Linked DNA regions of Cohaesibacter sp. ES.047. The protein of the gene in region 1 interacts with the protein of each later gene in a pairwise test. Links are inferred from orthologs where the notes say so. Each region holds a gene or a part of one and is shown on either strand. Other genes may lie near its edges.

Region 1 (12,363 bases):
CAAATTGCTGCCCGGTTGCAAATTCTGATTTGTTCACGGTGCTATCCTAATCACTGAATGGGGCCATGTCTTGCCTTGCCGGACCAAAAACGGGATTATTCATGTTGAAAGAAGGTTTTGAGGCGTTATGCTCACTGCATAGGAACGGTAAAGGCTTGAATCAGTGTTCTCATCAATTACCTAGACACTTACTTACCCCCGCACGCCTTTGCTGAATGGATTGGATTATCGAATGTTTGAAAAACTCATGGAAATGTTCCGCGAATTGGCGGGCGAGACAGAAGACAGCCAGCTCTTCGCCGATGGAGATCCCCGGGTCGCAACAGCCGCTTTGCTCGTGCATCTTGTATCAGTTGATGGTGTGATCGACGAGCGGGAACAGGCGGTGCTGAAATCGGTTTTGAGAGAGAAATTCTCGCTCTCCGATGATGAAACTGCCGAATTGATTGCTTTTGCGCATCAACGGGACAAGGAAGCGGTCGACTTCTATCACTTCACATCGGTTCTGAAACGCGACCTTGATGACGAAGGCCGGAACCAAATCATCGAAATGATGTGGGAGCTGGTGTTTGCGGATGGTCAGATCGACGAATTCGAAGACAATATGGTCTGGCGGGTGTCCGAGCTGCTCGGCGTTTCCAGGCGGGAACGCATCCGGATGCGGCAGCATGTTCAGGCGCAGGCGGAGCAGCCTGAAGAATGAGCGGTATCAAGAGGGCGGACGGAGACAGGGTTCTCATAATCCTGCATCAGGAGACCTCGATACCTGGCCGTGTGGGCACAATGCTCGAGGGACGGGGCTTCAAGCTTGACATTCGTCGACCGCGATTTGGTGATCCGTTGCCCAAAAGCATGGACGCGCATGCCGGGGCGGTGATCTTCGGTGGCCCCATGAGCGCCAATGATCCCGACGCCTTCATCAAGCGCGAAACCGACTGGATTTCGGTGCCCTTGCGGGACAATAAGCCATTTCTGGGCATTTGCCTTGGCGGTCAGATGCTGTCCAAGCAGCTGGGCGGGCAGGTAACGGCCCATCCGAAGGATCTGGTGGAAATCGGCTATTATCCCATTCGGCCCACAGAGGCGGGGGAGACTTTGATGTCATGGCCGAAAAAAGTCTATCAGTGGCACGGAGAGGGTTTTTCTCTGCCCAAGGAGGCGGAGTTGCTGGCCAGTGGTGACACCTTCCACAATCAGGCCTTCCGGTATGGTGAGAATGCGTTCGGGCTGCAGTTCCATCCGGAAGTGACCCTGCGCATGATGCATATCTGGACGACCAAGGCCTCCGAGCGCCTCAAGTATCCCGGCGCGAAGAAAAAGCGCAACCACTATGCCGGACGGTTCCTTTATGACCCGGCTGTGGATCGGTGGCTTGTGGCTTTTCTTGACCAATGGATCGGGATTGCCGGTCCTCGCCAGCCGCGATAGTCAATTCGCTTTGCAATTTGCGAAGAGGCTCTTGCAATCTGCAAGTCTCAGATCTTAACAGCTGTTTAGTGTGCCGACCGGTGTGGCCGTATGTTGTGGGCGCTGGTTGATCATGCATCAATATATTGATTTTCCACGCGTTCTCTGTATCTGGCATGCATCTTGCCATTAAAAGATAAGCTGGCATCTGGTATTTGCGTAGCCAGCACATTTTAAAAAGCCCCGATGCGTGCGTGTTTTGTGTCCGTATTGGGGCTTTTCAATAGGGTGACGGTACCGGCATTCCTCACCAAAGGTGTTTTTTCAGCGAATCTGGGGTGAATTTACGGTGTGATCTTGCAGCCGTGTTGCAGGATCGCTAAATGAGAAACGTGTTATCGGCGCTTGGGCGCCGTCTTTGTCCCGCCGGTTGACCGTGATCGCAAGGGGCTATGGCCTACCGAGTGTTGTGAGGGTGAATATGACAGCTCTAATTCTTCTGATTGATCAGGTCCTCGCGATCTATACCTATATTGTGATTGCCACGGCGGTGTTTTCCTGGCTGTTCGCATTCAACATCGTCAATCCGCGCAACCAGATCGTCTCGACGATCTATGAGGTTTGCTGGCGTTTGACCGAGCCGATATTGTCGCGTATTCGCGGGATCATTCCGGTGATGGGTGGTCTTGATCTTTCGCCGATCGTGCTGTTGCTGGCCATCTTCTTTGTGCGCAACCTGCTGCGCACCGGTATCTACTGATCGGTTTTAAAGCGCTTGTGGTGCTGCGATAGGCATACGGTCTGGTTGCACCTGGGCGTTTTCCAAAAGTGAATTGTCATTAAAAAAAGCGCGGATGCCAGAAGGTATCCGCGCTTTTTCATGTCTGGATTGGTTGTCCGGTCGATAAGACCTTGAGACAGCCTTAGTTTTTCACGTTGTCGATGGAAATCTGAATCATTTCCATGGCTTTTTCCGGGCCGGCCCAGTCATCGATTTTGACCCATTTGCCGGGCTCGAGATCCTTGTAGTGCTCGAAGAAATGCTTGATCTGTTCGATCAGGTTTTTGGGCAGATCTTCATAGGTCTTGATGTGATCGTAGTGGCTGGTCAGCTTGGAGTGCGGCACGGCGACGACTTTTTCGTCCTTGCCGCCGTCATCTTCCATGATCAGTACGCCAATCGGACGGGCGCGCATGACCACACCGGGGCTGAGCTGGGCATCGCCCACGACGAGCACGTCGATCGGGTCGCCATCGTCGGCAAGGGTGTTCGGGATGAAGCCATAGTCGCAAGGATAGGCCATGGGGGTGAACAGGAAGCGGTCCACAAAGACGGCACCGGAATCCTTCTCGACTTCATATTTTACAGAAGAACCCTTTGGCACTTCAATCACGACAAAGATGTCTTCCGGTGCGTTCTTGCCGGCAGGGATTTCGCTGATATTCATGGCTGCAACTCCAATTGGGGCCTGATGCTCGTCCGGCCCGATTGCAATAAATCGGACAGGGTTGGACCCGACCAATTGCATGCCAACCCCACGTCGCCATGCAATGGTCGATTGTTGTTGCCGGTTTAGGGTTTCTTTGCCGTGAGTGCAAGACAAACCTTTGATCTAGCGACGCGTCTTTCTTTGCTGTGCCGGATCAAGCGCCTGTAATTTTCCGTATAAATGCGTTGATCTTCAAAATTTTAGTGATCGGCTCTGTGCAAATTTTAAGTATTTATTGGAACCTTTTTCGGGCTTAGCGCGTCATATAAGCGAGGGCGATGAGGGAAAACACTGAAATCGCTTGGACTTTAAATATCAACTGATCAGTCGTGAGGATGAAAATGGTTGTTTTTGATCCGGTTAAGTTCATGGGGTTTGTCGCCGGTAGCTCTCTTTTGGGAGCGATTTTGCTTCTTGGCTCTCCGGCGCGATCTCAAGAGATGACGTCGCAATACAGCAAGGTCGAAACGGCACCGTGCATGACTCGCATCGTCGATGCGGAAGGCCAGCATTTGAAGCAGCTCTAAAGGCGGAGAGGGAGTTTCTTTGTGCTTGCGCGCGATCGCACCAACGCCGAGGATCAGGCGCTGGTTATCACCAAATACCAAAAGCATGACGATTGCATCGCTGGCTTGGTCGAAGCGACGGCCGAACCCGATGCCGAAAAATTGGTGAGGAATTTCGTCTGCGGTCAGGTTCAGGCCAAATGGAACAAAAAGACCGGCAATCTGGCGGACAGCATGCAGTTCTGAGTATACATAAACTGATGATCGAAAGCTGCGGCACTTAGGCCAGCAGCGAGTGGGGAGCCCTTGACCGGCTGCCCTTTTTTTATGCCTTCATGCCGTGACGTTGGCGCCGCACCGTTCTTTGCTTCTTGAAGCGATGTAGATCGAGCAAAAAGACAAAAAAAGAAACCCGCCGGTGGTTGCCGACGGGTTTCTCCCTCTGGAGCCCAGTTGTGGGCAAGTGAGCTTTGAGCGGAGGAGGTGATGGCCTCCGCTCTGCTCTTGTATCGCTTATACGCGCTGGCTGCCGTGGCCGAATTCCGGGTATGCTTCGACGCCGATTTCGGCTTTGTCGAGACCCATGTATTCTTCTTCTTCGGTAACACGGATGCCCATGACGGCTTTCAGGATGCCCCATACGATGAACGAGCAGACAAGGGTGAAGACGCCGTAGGAGACGACACCGATGAACTGGGTCACGTAGGAGGTGCCATCGTTGGTGAACGGAACAATCATGGTGCCCCAGATGCCAGCCAGAAGGTGGACAGGGATTGCGCCGACAACGTCATCGATTTTCAGCTTGTCGAGAAGCGGAACCGCAAAGACGACGATGGCTGCGCCGATGGCGCCGATGATGATGGCCTGACCAATGGTTGGGGTCAGCGGTTCAGCGGTGATGGCAACAAGGCCAGCCAGTGCGCCGTTGAGGACCATGGTCACGTCGACCTTCTTGTAGAGGATCTGCAGAAGGATCATTGCCGTGACGACACCGCCAGCAGCTGCCATGTTGGTGTTGGCAAAGATGCGGGAAACGTCGGTCACATCACCAATGGTGCCCATAGCGAGCTGGGATGCGCCGTTGAAGCCGAACCAGCCGAGCCACAGGATGAACGTGCCAAGGGTCGCCAGAGCAACGTTGGAAGCAGGCATCGGGTTCACGGTGCCATCTGCTGCGTATTTGCCTTTACGTGCACCGAGAAGCAGAGCACCAGCAAGAGCTGCCCAGCCACCAACGGAGTGAACGAGCGTGGAACCGGCGAAATCGGAGAAGCCCATTTCGGACAGCCAACCTGCACCCCACTGCCAGGACCCGGCGATTGGGTAGATGAAACCGGTCAGGACCACTGTGAAGATCATGAAAGGCCACAGTTTGATGCGCTCGGCAAGGGTACCGGACACGATGGATGCGGCGGTTGCCACGAACACCATCTGGAAAAACCAGTCAGATGCGGTGGAATAGCCGGTATCCAGAGCGTTGCCGCCAACCGCATCGATGCCATACATGAAGGAGAAGGAACCGATATAGCCACCATCAACGCCGGTGTACATCAGGTTGTAGCCGATCAGGTAGTACATGATGCCTGCAACGGAATACAGGGCGATGTTCTTCAGGCTCTGCATCGAGACGTTCTTGGTGCGAACCAGACCGGCTTCGAGCATTGCGAAACCAGCGGCCATCCACATGACGAGGAAGCCACCGATCAAGAAGAGCAAGGTGTTCAGAATATATTGAGTATGACTAGCAGCTTCGCCGGTCGCGGCTGCTACTTCGGCAGCTGGAGCGGCGGCGTCCTGTGCAAGGGCCGGGCCCGCCACAAAGGCAGCTGCGCCAACAAGAAGGGCAAGGGTTACTTTTGACATAGGGTTGTCCTTGATTTTTCGCTTCTACTTGACTGGGATTGGCTTAGAGCGCGTCGGTGTCGGTTTCGCCGGTGCGGATGCGCATGACATGCTCAAGAGAGGTGACGAAGATCTTGCCATCACCGATCTGGCCGGTGGCCGCTGCCTTGGAGATGGCTTCAATGGTCTTTTCAGCCTTGTCCGATGTAACGGCAACTTCGATTTTGAGTTTGGGAAGGAAGCTGACCGAATATTCGGTCCCGCGATAGATTTCGGTGTGACCCCGTTGACGACCAAAGCCTTTGACTTCCGTCACGGTCAGGCCTTCAATGCCTTCAGCGGACAGCGCTTCGCGCACGGCTTCTAGCTTGAATGGCTTGATAATGGCGATAATGAACTTCATGGCACTCTCTCATGTCCCTCATTGGGTTTCTTTTTTGACGATACCTCCCCAAATGTCAGGCGAATTCGGGTCGGGCTTTTTCGTTTCATCCCCCTTGCTCTTTCAAGAGCCGTGCCAATTTCAGTAACTTTTTGTTAAGCTACTGAAAACGCGTTGAAATCGGGAATTTGAGTTTGGAAATGTGGCTTGCTTGATAATTGTGCAACGACCAATTTTGACTAAAAAACGCTCAAAAAATATAAATTGCACAATTTTTGTCCAGTTAAATGCCTCGATTTTCAAATCATGGCCCGGTGGGGAGTCATTTCAAGAGTTTAAACTGCTCAAGCTTTGGGCGATATGGTTAATTCGTCTGGCGAGCGTCCGTCTGCAGTGCCACTTATATGCTCACTTTGCGAATTAGTCCTTCCTGAACAGTAGAGGCGACCAAAACCCCGTCGCGGCGAAAAATGGATCCGCGATTGAAACTGCGCGCGCCGCCGGCCCATGGACTGTCCTGGGAATAGAGCAGCCATTCGTCCGCCTTAAAGTCGGCATGAAACCACATGGCATGGTCAAGGCTTGCTGCGCTGATGTCCTCGTGGAATACCGAGCGGCCATGGGCAAACAGCGATGTGTCGAGCAGGGTCATGTCGGAGGCATAGGCCAGAGCGCATTTGTGAATGGCCGGATCATCTGGCAGTTTTGAGGTTGTTCGAACCCAAACATGCTGGATCGGATCGAGCTTCTTGTTGGTCGTGTAATGCTCGATATTCACCGGGCGCAATTCGATGGGCCGTGTGCGCCGGAAATAGCCTTTGATGTCATCCGGAGCCTTGGTCATCAGCGCCTCAAAGACGTCTTTTTCTGTGGCGAGGTCTTCCGGCGCGGGTACGTCAGGCATGCCCATCTGATGAGCAAAGCTTTCTTCCTTTTTATGAAAGGAGGCCGACATGGCAAAAATCGCCTCGCCATGCTGGATCGCCAGCACACGGCGCGTGACAAAGGACTGGCCGTCGCGCAGATTGTCCACTTGGTAGATGATGGGCGTGGTGGGATCGCCCGGTCGCATGAAATAGCATTGCAGAGAATGGGCGAAGCGATCCGGCGGCACTGTGCGCGATGCTGCAACGAGGGCCTGACCAATCACCTGGCCACCAAAGACCCGCTGCCATCCCTCCTTTGGACTTGTGCCCCGGAACAGATTTACCTCCAGTTGCTCCAGATCGAGAATGGAAAGCAGAGTGTCAATTGCTGAATTCATGTGAAGGTCCGTCGGCTTACTAGATAACGTGCTGGTTTAAAGACGTCACAGTCTCCGAATTGGCGTGTGATTGCAATTGGTCCGGAGTCGGAAATTAGGGGTATTGGGGTTGCCTGATAAGAACTTGTGCTTTCGCTTCTTCGTAGAAAGATGCATAAACTGAGGCGAAACGGAACTGACAGGCACCGGTTGGCCTGTCCGGAAAGGAAGACCGATGTCAACAAGCAAAGGCCAAGCGCACACCGAACCGATGGACCGTTATGATCTGGTGATTGCCGGTGGTGGCTATGTGGGCCTGTCGCTGGCACTGGCTGTCCGTCAGGCTGTCGACTTGTCGGTGCTGGTGATCGAACCGCAGCCCTTTGATGTGATGCGCAAGGATGAGCGCGCGTCAGCAGTGGCCGCTGCGGCTGGGCGAATGCTTGATGAACTGGGTGTGTGGCAGACCATCGAGCCGGACGCCGAACCCATTCGCGACATGATCGTTACCGACAGCAAGCTTCAGGATGTGGTGCGGCCGGTGTTGCTGACATTCGAGGGCGATACGGACAATGGCGAGCCCTTTGCACACATGGTGCCAAACGGTGTGATGGTGGGTGCCCTGCAGGATGCAGCGCGTGATGCCGGCGTCGAGCTCGTTGAAGCGGAGTCGGTGCGTGATTTTGTTGATGAAGAAGCGCGGGTGCTGATATCGCTTGCCTCGGGCAAGGTTATCGAGGCGGGGCTGTTGATTGCTGCGGATGGCGTGCGGTCGCGCCTTAGGGATCTTGCAGGCATTTCGACCGTCAAGGTCGACTATGATCAGGTTGGCATCGTGACCACCGTCGAGCATGAGCGGCCCCATGAAGGACGGGCGGTGGAGCATTTTCTGCCAGCTGGTCCCTTTGCCATTCTGCCACTCAAGGGCAATCGCTCGTCTCTGGTATGGAATGAGCGCACGAGCGACGCCAGACGCATGCTGGACATGGATGATTTCACCTTCGGGCTTGAGCTGGAACGCCGGTTCGGCAAGCAGCTGGGGGCGCTCAAGGAGCTTGGTCCCCGCAAGGGCTTTCCGCTCGGCATGACACTTGCGCGGTCTTATGTCGCGCCGCGCTTTGCCCTGATCGGCGATGCTGCACACGGTATTCATCCGATTGCCGGGCAGGGGCTCAATCTGGGTTTCAAGGATGCGGCGGCTCTGGCCGAGGTGATTGTCGCGGGCGCACGGTTGGGCGAGGATATCGGGTCGCTTACCGTTCTGGAGCGCTATCAGAGCTGGCGCCGGTTCGATGTGGTGCAGATGGGCATGACTTGCGATCTTCTCAACAGGCTATTCTCGAACCGCAGCGACGTGTTGCGTCATGTGCGTGATTTCGGGCTGGGTGTTGTCGAGCGGCTACCGGCCCTCAAACGCATGTTCATAGAGGAAGCCGCTGGCAATCGGGGTGATGTGCCGCGCCTGCTCAAGGGAGAGGCGCTGTGAGGCTGTCCACCGCGCGTGGTGTCAGTCTTCGAGCCTGCGGGCTTCGCTCGCCAGCATGATCGGCACGCCCTCGCGGATGGGATAGGCCAACTTGGCTGCCTTGCTGATCAGTTCCTGCGCGCCCTCGTCGTAGATGAGTGTTGTCTTGCTCACCGGGCAGACGAGAATTTCCAGAAGCTTGCGATCAACTGTTCCGGTTTTTCCCTCCGGTTGGGCGGTTTTGCTAAATTGTGACTCTGCCACACTCAATCTCCCGTGTTTTCCGATCGCTTCTGCCGGTCTTTATTGCAGGGTGGCCGTGCCGTCGCTGTCGCCGCTTGCCAGATGCATTTCGGTGATGGCGATCAGTGTTTCGGCGCGCAAGGACAGGCTTTCTGCTTCCAGAAGAGCCTGTTTTTCGGCAATTCCGTAAGGACTCATCATGGACAGGGAATTGACCAGAATCTCGTTTGACGATTTGGCCACATTGTCCCAGTCCGCTTCCATATCGTTGGCGTCGAGAAAGGCGCGGAACATTCCGAGCAGTCCGTCCCGGTCGACCGCTTCCTCGCCAAAGCCTTCAATCAGGTCCTCTGCGAATTCCTCGCAATCCACCTCTGCCATGCGGAAGGGAAAGTCGGATTGCTTTTCGGATACCAGCTTGAAGCGGCAAAGCCCGGCCAGCGTGATCAACACACGCCCGTCACCGGTTTCGCCATAGGCCGAGATCCGTCCCAGACAGCCGATCTGCTGGAGTTGGGAGGATCCGTTGCTGTCGTCGCTATCCTCGAGTACGACGTCGTCTTCCTTGAGCGGCTGGATCATGCCGATGATGCGGTCATTCTGCATCGCATGCTCGATCATGGCGATATAACGGTCCTCGAAGATGTTAAGCGGCATCTGGGTGCGTGGCAGCAACAGGACTTCTTCGAGCGGAAAGATTGGAATGATGGCCGGAATGTCTCTCGGGCTGTCATAGTAGGCGTTGCCAGCTTGGGCCATGGTTTCTCCTTGTTCCCCGCGCGGCGCACTTGGTCGCGCGCGGACAGCTTTCTAGTCGGAAATTGTCTTGTCGCCACAAGGCGCGGTCTCCGGCCACTCCCACCCTGCCTGACAGACTCAGTCACGCAGGGTGATTTGGCCGGTCGATATGCCAGTTCAGGCCGGGAGGCCGGTTCGGTCCTTACGAGAAAAGGACCGAGGACAGTTTGCGTCTGCCATCGACACTGGCAGGATCCATCACACCCCAGCTTTCAAAGAATTGCAAAAGCTGTTTGCGGGCGCCGTCCTCGTTCCAGTCACGATCGTTCTTGATGATGGTGATGAGATGGTCGAGTGCCTCAATGCGCTTGTTCTTGCCATTGAGCGCAATGGCAAGATCGAAACGCGCCTGATTGTCATCTGGATTGGCGTCGAGCTTGGCCTGAAGCTCTCCCAGGTCGCCAAGGTCGGCGCTCTGTTCGGCCAGCTCGAGGCTCGCCTTGAAAGCCTGTGCGTCCTTGTCCGCGAGGGCCTCTTCGGGCATTGCATCGAGTACGCCGCGGGCCCGTTCCAGTTCTTCCAGAGCGAGGAAGCAGTTGCCCAGCCCCACCATGGCCGGAACATGATCGGGATATTGCTGAAGGATCGCACCAAAGATCTGAAGGGCCTCACCGGGTTCGCCCTGATCGAGCAGGCCATTTGCCTGAGTGCAGGCTTCCTCAATGGGGTCGGCGGCCGGTTCACTGCCGTTTTTCTCGATGAAGGCCTTGATCTGGCTTTCGGGTTGGACGCCCATGAAGCCGTCAACGGGACGTCCATCCTTGAAGGCAACGACGGCTGGAACTGACTGGATGCCCATCTGGCCCGGAATGGCCGGATGATCATCAATGTTCAGCTTGACCAGCTTGACACGGCCCTTGGCTTCGGTGACCGCCTTTTCAAGAATGGGGGTGAGCTGCTTGCAGGGGCCGCACCAAGGGGCCCAGAAGTCGACGAGGATCGTCGTCACCTTGGAGGCCTCGATGACGTCCTGCATGAAGGTCTCGGTTGTGGTGTCCATGATGAGAGGACCGGTATCCTGAGCCTGAGCTTGAGCTTGGGCCTGAAGTGGAGCCTGGGCCGGTTTTGGCGCGGGTGATGGTGCGGCGCCAAAGGAAGCAGCGCCAGACCCCTGCGAAGAGGTGTAGCTTGCGGACATGCCGCTGCCATAGCCGTAGGACTTGTCGTTCATGATTGCGGTCCTTCATTCGTGAACATTCGACGGGAAGGGCTTCGGAAGGTAGTCCGTTTGGCCCGCTTTCCTGTTTTGTGTCAGATTTTCGGTTTGGTATCAATATGGGGAACGTGGCCGGTCGCTTCAATGCTCAAATGGTTTGCTTGCCCAAACAGCCCCTTTCCGAGCTGCGTCCGGGTCAGGTCGCGTCCAGGCTGCGTTCGGGCTAGGATGCTTCTTCTTCCTTTTCGAGCCTCAAAATGGTTGGCTCGTGACCGGTCGCCTTGAAAAAGGCGAGAAGATCATCTTTGGCGATAGCCGTGGTTGCCGTGTTCTCCAGCGGGTGGAAGTTGAGCAGATCGTGGGTCATCAGATTGGCATCGAGCACGAGCTGAACTGCCCCTTTGTCACGATCGTTGATGAGGCCAAAGGGTGTTACCGAGCCGGGCGTGACGCCCAGATGCTCAAACAGCAGATCGGCATTGCCAAAGCTGACACGGCCGCAATCATATTTCTTGTGAAAGCTCTTGAGATCCACGTCTGTGTCATTGATGCAGACGACCAGAATGAGATTGCCCTTCTTGTCCTTGAGGAACAAATTCTTGGAATGGCCGCCGGGCAGATCTTGCTTGATCTTGTGGCTTTCATCCACGGTAAAGACGGCCTCATGGTCGTGTGTTGTCGTCTTTATGCCGAGGGTTGCGAGGAAATCGAACAGGTCCTGTCGGGTTGCGGCCATTGGGGTGCCTCTGTGTTGTTCTTTGCTAGAAGTCTGCGTCGGCAGGAGCGGCCGCGCAGGTGTCATGGACGGTGTCACCTATAGCGCTCTTAGTCTTCTACCCCTTTTATCGCAAGAGTACCGCGGCAGGAAATCCGACCGGAAAGCAAGGGGTGTTTTTCCGGTATGTGAAAAAGATTCACAGTCGGTGGGAAAAAATCTTTTTTTGTAATTTCTTTGTTGCAATTGGTCTGCAGGTCGTACATATAAGCACGCGTCGGCGGCACGGAGCGCCGTTCCGGCAGCGAATACTTGTCGCTAACGGTTTGAGAAACCGAACGAGTTTCGCGGGCGTAGCTCAGGGGTAGAGCACAACCTTGCCAAGGTTGGGGTCGTGGGTTCGAATCCCATCGCCCGCTCCAAATTAAAAGGCTTTCGCAGAAATGCGGAAGCCTTTTTTGTTTTCGCCAATCCATCAAGCCCGAGCGTTCCCAAGCATCCGCTGTGTTTTCCTGCGTCCTTCTGACGCCAAGGCAGCCGCCGGGACCGGTGCTAGTTGCCTTGAGCTGTTTTGAGGATGATCTTGAAGATCTCCACCGGCGGATAGGGATAGTCGATGGTATAGCCTATGCCCAGTTCGAGCAGCGCATCCTTGAGGCTCTGATCGACGGAATCCTTGCACAAAAGCACAATTCTACCCCCGCCATTTTCTTTTCCTGCCTTGATCAGACTATTGAGATAGAAGTGCACCTGTTTGCTGTAGACGAGGAAGCAGAGATCATTCTGTTCGGTGATGTCCTTCCTATGGGCCAGATGCGACTCATGTACGAACTCCACTAGACATCCCAGTTCCCCCAGCGCCCTTTCGATCGGGAGAATGTATTTCTCCATATTTGCAATCAGACTGATCGACAAGGGTTTGTGGTTGGGGTGCTGATCTTTGAGCGATCTGTAGATCCGTTTCAGCCGCTCTTCGTTGGTCTCTCTGATCCGATCAACCTGATTGAGGCGCGTTCTGATGGTTGCCAGCAGAAGATCATAGTCGATGGGTTTGGTGAGATAGTCATCAACCCCCAACTTCTTGCCAGCCAGAATGTCTTCCCGGGTGGCTTTGGC
Region 2 (6,161 bases), 220 kb from region 1 along the record:
GAACAGGAAAGCCCGGACCAAACGAAGTTGATCCGGGCTGACGGGTAGTACGAAGCTTCTTCTATTTCTAGCGAATGAAGCCCACGATATCCTTGACCTGATCAAGGATGGGGGAGGCGATGGCGTCTGCCTTTTCGGCCCCTTTTTTGAGGACGGCGTCGATGTGCCCCGGATCGTCCATCAAGCGGCGCATCTCCGAGGTGATCGGAGACAACTTGGAGAGAGACAGCTCGACCAGAGCGGGCTTGAATTTGGAAAATTCCGAACCGCCATGTTCCTTTAGAACATCGTCTTTTGACAGACCCGAGAGCGCCGCGTAGATGCCGACAAGGTTGGAGGCTTCAGCCCGGCCTTCCAGTCCTGCGACTTCGCTGGGAAGGGCTTCAGGGTCGGTTTTGGCCTTGCGGATCTTTTGAGAGATGGTATCCGCATCATCGGTCATGTTGATGCGCGCTTTGTCAGACGCGTCCGACGAGGACATTTTCTTGCCACCATCCCGAAGCGACATCACCCGCGGAGCCGGACCGCCGATCAGTGGCTCCGGCTGCGGGAAGAAGACCAGCTCGGGATCGGTCGTCACATCACGGTCGATATTGTCCACGCCATAACCCAGCTGCGCGATACGCTCGGCATAGTCGATGTTGAACTTCTGTGCCGTGTCGCGCGCCAGTTCCAGATGCTGCTTCTGGTCTTCGCCCACCGGAACATGGGTGGCCTTGTAGACCAGAATGTCCGCACTCATCAGGTTGGGATAGGCAAACAGACCCGAGGACACATTCTCGCGGTTCTTGCCCGCTTTGTCCTTGAACTGGGTCATCCGGCTAAGCCACCCCATCCGGGCCACGCAATTGAACACCCAGGCCAGCTGGGCATGGGCGGGAACCTGACTCTGGTTGAAGACGATATGCTTTTCAGGATCTATGCCGGACGCAAGAAAGCCCGCCGTGACCTCACGGGTCCGACGGATCAGGCCTTCGGGATCCTGCCAGACCGTGATGGCATGCATGTCGACGACACAGAAAATGCAATTGTAGGAGGATTGCAGGTCGACAAACTTGGTGATCGCACCAAGATAGTTGCCCAGATGCAGGTTGCCGGATGGTTGAATGCCGGAGAATACACGTGGCTCAAAGCTGGCCATGGAATGCCTCATGATGTTGCCCAGGCGGTTGGACGCGCGAGGGGGAGGGAAAAAATGTGCCGCATTGTCACAAAATCCGCGTCTGATGAGCGCGGCGGGACACATGCGGCTTGCAGCGTTATCGGACAAGGCCAAGCTGGATGCAAGGGATTTTCGAAACCGTCACCCGCGTTTTCATTGATGCTCAGGTGCCACGCCGCATCTGGCGGCGGATGTCGCCAAGCGAGATCGCACCGGTCACAAGGCTCGTAACCAGAAACAGGGCGATCCCCACCCCCACGAGCACCCCGAGCGTAAGTCCCCGCGTGATTAGCAAGGGAGCCTCAAGCCATGGGGTCAGATAGGCCGAGAGCATGAAGACGCCAACTCCCATGAGAACCGCGCAAAGGCAATAGAGCGCAAGGCGGCGGATTAGCTGCGCATCGGCATGAAAATGCCCGCGTCGCCAGAGTGTGACCCCCAGCAATAAAGCGTTGACCCAGCCGGCCAGAGTGGTCGCAAGGGCTATCCCCACATGCTGCAAAGACGGAAACATCAGAAGCGAGCCAGCCACATTGATAACCATGGCGACGGTTGCAAACTGCATCGGTGTCTTGGTGTCTTGACGGGCAAAGAAGCCCGGAGACAGCACCTTGTTGAGCACGAAAGAGGGAAGGCCGAGGGCAAAGGCCGCAAGCGCCATCGCCGTCATTTGGGTGTCGCCTGCATCAAACTGGCCGCGCTCGAACAACACCGCGATGATCGGGCCGGGCACCACCGCCAGCGCGACGGCGGCAGGCAGGGTGAGGAACATGGCAAATTCCATCGCCCGGTTCTGGGCATGGTAGACGGCTTCGGACTTCTCCGCCCGAACCTTGCGCGTCAGGTCAGGCAGCAGAACCACGCCAATGGCGATCCCCACGACGCCGAGCGGCAGCTGATAGATCCGGTCCGCATAATAGAGATAGGAGACAGCCCCTGCTTGAAAGGAAGCGATGATCGTGCCGATGGTGATGTTGAGCTGCGTCACGCCTCCCGCCACGATCCCGGGAATGCCAAGACGGATGAGCTTTCTTGTGTTTTCCGTGTGCCGGGGCCGTTTGAGGCTAAGCCGAAACCCGGCCCGCATCATGGCCCAGATGAGAGCCGCAAGCTGCACGAATCCGGCGATAAAAACACCCCAGGCCAGAAAATGCCCAGCCATGGGGTTGTTATCAACCCCCAGAAACAGGATCAGCATCAGGGTTGCGATCATCACCACATTGAGAAGGACGGGCGCAAAGGCTGCTGCCGCAAATTTTCCAAGGCTGTTGAGAATGCCTGACAGAAAGGCAATCAGCGACATGCACAGAAGATAGGGAAATGTGATCCGCGAGAGCACAACGGCCAGATCGAATTTGGACGGATCATCGCCAAAGCCCGGTGCCAGCACATGGATCAGGAGCGGCATGGCCAGTTCGGCCAACGCCGTGAACAGCAACAACACGAACAGAAGGCCCGCCACGATCTCTTCGGCTACCTTGCGCGCACCGCCTTCGCCCTGATCCTCAAGGGATCCGGCAAAAATCGGAATGAAGGCAGAGTTGAAGGCCCCTTCGGCAAACAGCCGCCGAAACAGGTTTGGCAGGCGAAAGGCAACAAAGAAGGCATCGGCAATTGGTCCGGAGCCAAGACTGGCGGCGATCAGGATGTCGCGGAAAAACCCCAGAAACCGACTGGCAAGGGTCGCCACGCCTACTGTGGCGAAATTTCTCAGCATGGACATCGAAGCATCCTTCCCTACCCATTGGGTGTCGATCACGAGCAAAGAGCCGGCGTGTAAAAAAAGGCCCATTGAGGGCCTTTTGTCTTATACGCGCAAATTCTGGCCAGTCAAACACCATCTGAGGGGCTAGCCTTGGGTCATTTGCGGCTATTCCTCAGGCGCTGTCGGGCGCTCCTTGAGCTTGCCTTTGAGCACTTCCATCAAGCGGGCTGAAATGATGTCCTTGCGGGCCGGGTTGGAGATCTTGGCACCGGTCAGGTCAGTCAGATAGAAGGCGTCGACAACCCGCTCGCCATAGGTCGTGATATGAGCCGAGGCGATGTCGAGATTGAGCGCGGAAATGGTGCGCGTCAGGGCTGACAGAAGACCGGGTCTGTCGAGGCCCTCCACTTCGACAACCGTTGCCTGGTTTGAGATTTCGTTGTTGACCGTGACTTTGGTGGTCGGGCGGAAGGTTTGCAGCCGCCGCTTGTGGCCTTCCTTCTGCTGCACGAGGGCTGGAAGCCGCGTTTCGCCCTTTAGGACCTGTACCAAAAGATCAACAATCCGATTGGCCCGGCGCCTTTCGTCATGGTCTTCGAGAAATTCCCGTTCGATCAGGATGGTATCAAGAGCCCGCCCGTCGGTGGTGGTAAAGATCATCGCGTCGACAATGTTGCCCCCGGCTGCCGAACAGGCCCCGGCAATCATTGACAGAAGGCGCGGATGGTCGGGCGCGAGAATGGTGATTTCGGTGATGCCTTCGAACTCGTAGGTCTTGATGGCCGTGGCCACCTTGTGCTTTTTCTTGTCGGCCTCGTAAATGAGCTCGGCATGGGCAACGGCGCTGTCCACATCGGTCCTCAGCCAGTAGGCCGAGTAATGCAGATCGAGATAGGCCGCAATTTCCGTCTCGCTCCAAGCGGAAAGCCGGTCTGCGACCTTTTCTTTCATGCGGGCAACGCGCGAATCGCGGCTCTGCTGCGAATGGCCACCGGTCAGGATCGGTTCGACCTCGGAATAAAGGGTGCGCAAAAGCTGGCCCTTCCAGCCATTCCAGACGCCCGGCCCGACGGCCTTGATATCGGCGATCGTCAGGATCAGCAGCATGCGCATCTGTTCCATGGTCTGCACGACATTGCAGAAATCAAGGATGGTCTTGCGGTCGGACAGATCGCGCGACTGGGATACCTGACTCATCGTCAGATGTTCCATGATCAGCCAGGCGACCTGTTCGGTCTGCTCGTCAGTCAGGCCCAGACGCGGGCACAGCTCGCGCGCAACCTGCGCACCGGCTGGTGAATGGCGCTCCGGGCGTCCCTTGGCAATATCGTGCAGGAAGACCGCCACATACAGCACGACCCGATCCTTGATCTTTGGCACCAGCTCATGGGCCAGCGGATGCTCGTCTCCGAGTTCCTGCTTCTCGATCTCAGAGAGAATGCCGACCGCCCGCAACAAATGCTCATCGACCGTATAGTGATGATACATGTTGAACTGCATCATTGCGACGATGCGACCGAATTCGGGGATGAATCGACCCAGAATGCCGGATTCGTTCATGCGCCTCAGCACACTCTCGGGATCCCGGCGCGAGGTCAGGATCCTCAGGAACGTAGCATTGGCTTTCGGGTCGTTGCGCATGTCGTTGTCGATTAGGCGCAGATTGTGATGGATCGCCTGCATGGCATCGGGATGCAGCAACAGGTTCTCTTGATCAGCCACCTCGAAAATGCGCAGGATATTGACCGGATTCTGGCTGATGACTTCTTCGTTTTCGACCGACAGCCGTCCGTGATCAATGCAGAACCCGTCTGCATTGCGAATCTTTCGCCGCCGAAACGGTATGGCATTCAGAAAGCGGTTGATGCCTGGAGCGGATCGCCCGAAATCCTCTTCAAGAGCTGCGCAGAAGACGCGCGTCAACTCGCCCACTTCCTTGGCAACAAGGAAATAGTGCTTCATGAAGCGCTCCACCGAATTCTGACCGGGGCGCGACTTGTAGCCCATCTTTTCCGACAGCTCGCGCTGAACGTCAAAGCTCACCCGCTCCTCGGGGCGACCGGTGAGGAAGTGCAGATGGCAGCGAACGGTCCAGAGATGGTTGTTGGCCTTTTTGAAGCGCGCATATTCTTCGGCCGAAAAGACATCGGCGTCGACCAATTCCTTGCCCTTGCGGACGCGATAGGCATACTGGCCAATCCAAAACAGGGTCTGGATGTCTCTGAGCCCACCCTTGCCTTCCTTGACATTGGGCTCGACCATGTAGCGCGAGTTGCCCTGCTGTTCGTGGCGCGAATCCCGCTCGCCGAGCTTGGCGGCGATGAAGTCCGCGCTGGTATTTTTCATCACTTCCTTGTCGAACTTGTCGATGAGGCCTTCATAAAGGGGCTTTTCGCCATCGATGAAGCGGGCTTCGAGAATGGATGTGCGGATGGTCATGTCGCTGCGTGACAGGCGGACGCATTCATCGAGCGTGCGCGTCGCATGGCCCACTTTTTGCCCCATGTCCCACAGCATGTAGAGGATATATTCGACCACGCTCTCGCCCCACGGGGTCTGCTTGTAGGGCAACAGAAACAGAAGATCGATGTCCGAGAAGGGCGCCAGCGTGGCGCGGCCATAGCCACCAACGGCAACGATCGCGAGGCGCTCGGAAGCAGTCGGATTGTCGACGCGGTAAACGTGATTGATGGCAAAGCGATGGATGAGCGTTATGAGCTGGTCTTCCAGATACGATAGGCGAATGGCGCACAGAATCCCGATGCCATCCTCTTCGAGCAGTTTTTCCGCGCGTTCGCGGCCCGTTTGCAGGGAGTCCTTGAAAAGTTGCAGGATATCGGCCCGTGTGGACAGGTCTTTAGCGTCCCCTCCGTGATCGGCAACAATCTTGTCGAGCTGTGCCTGCGTCGCATCAATGTCGATCAGGCCGTCTGTCTGGGGGGAAATTTTCATAACTCATGCCTTGTGTCCGAAAGGGACCTGTGAATTGCTGATCAAATCTGGCTATATGCCTACAAACCGGGCAGTGCCTCTTTTTGCGTCAATGTGCGACGAGGTCGACACCATCGTCAAGCGCAAATCCCGGGTGCCTTGATAACATATAGGTCACAACAGACCTTTAAGCCTGTAGAGCGCGTCCTGCGCTTCGCGCGGGCTGAGATCATCTGGGTTAAGCTCCATCAGGGCGTCCCGCAAAGCATCGACCTCTTGCGGGGTGATGGATGCAACCGGCCTTGAAAACAGCGGCAGATCGTCGATGGTTGCAGCCGGGGCCTGTCTGTCCCCCTCTTCGAG

Evidence for each region.
Region 2: the proteins of CPH65_RS03775 (region 1) and CPH65_RS02690 interact in binary tests that used the Escherichia coli proteins (3 or more experiments, as listed by UniProt). The link is inferred for Cohaesibacter sp. ES.047 from one-to-one orthologs.

What each region holds. Positions count from the first base shown.
Region 1 is NZ_LT907844.1:833,473-845,835, forward strand. Bases 3,980-6,955 are described here. They hold CPH65_RS03775 (P-II family nitrogen regulator), read right to left. Parts: upstream 5,649-6,955; coding sequence 5,310-5,648; downstream 3,980-5,309. Other genes in these bases: CPH65_RS03770 (ammonium transporter), read right to left, coding at 3,980-5,266; tesB (acyl-CoA thioesterase II), read right to left, coding at 6,028-6,891. Outside these bases: CPH65_RS03740 (TerB family tellurite resistance protein), read left to right, coding at 233-703; CPH65_RS03745 (glutamine amidotransferase), read left to right, coding at 700-1,428; CPH65_RS03750 (YggT family protein), read left to right, coding at 1,889-2,167; ppa (inorganic diphosphatase), read right to left, coding at 2,331-2,855; CPH65_RS03760 (hypothetical protein), read left to right, coding at 3,239-3,424; CPH65_RS03765 (hypothetical protein), read left to right, coding at 3,446-3,649; more of CPH65_RS03770, read right to left, coding at 3,917-3,979; CPH65_RS03785 (ubiquinone biosynthesis hydroxylase), read left to right, coding at 7,106-8,356; CPH65_RS03790 (Trm112 family protein), read right to left, coding at 8,378-8,599; CPH65_RS03795 (LON peptidase substrate-binding domain-containing protein), read right to left, coding at 8,639-9,337; trxA (thioredoxin), read right to left, coding at 9,519-10,547; CPH65_RS03805 (prolyl-tRNA synthetase associated domain-containing protein), read right to left, coding at 10,756-11,268; CPH65_RS03815 (response regulator), read right to left, coding at 11,800-12,363. UniProt on the Escherichia coli protein: Involved in the regulation of nitrogen metabolism. Regulates the activity of its targets by protein-protein interaction in response to the nitrogen status of the cell.
Region 2 is NZ_LT907844.1:618,482-624,642, reverse strand. The notes cover bases 2,833-6,161. They hold CPH65_RS02690 ([protein-PII] uridylyltransferase), read right to left. Parts: upstream 5,820-6,161; coding sequence 3,033-5,819; downstream 2,833-3,032. Other genes in these bases: mutS (DNA mismatch repair protein MutS), read right to left, coding at 5,973-6,161; murJ (murein biosynthesis integral membrane protein MurJ), read right to left, coding at 2,833-2,954. Outside these bases: trpS (tryptophan--tRNA ligase), read right to left, coding at 68-1,141; more of murJ, read right to left, coding at 1,326-2,832.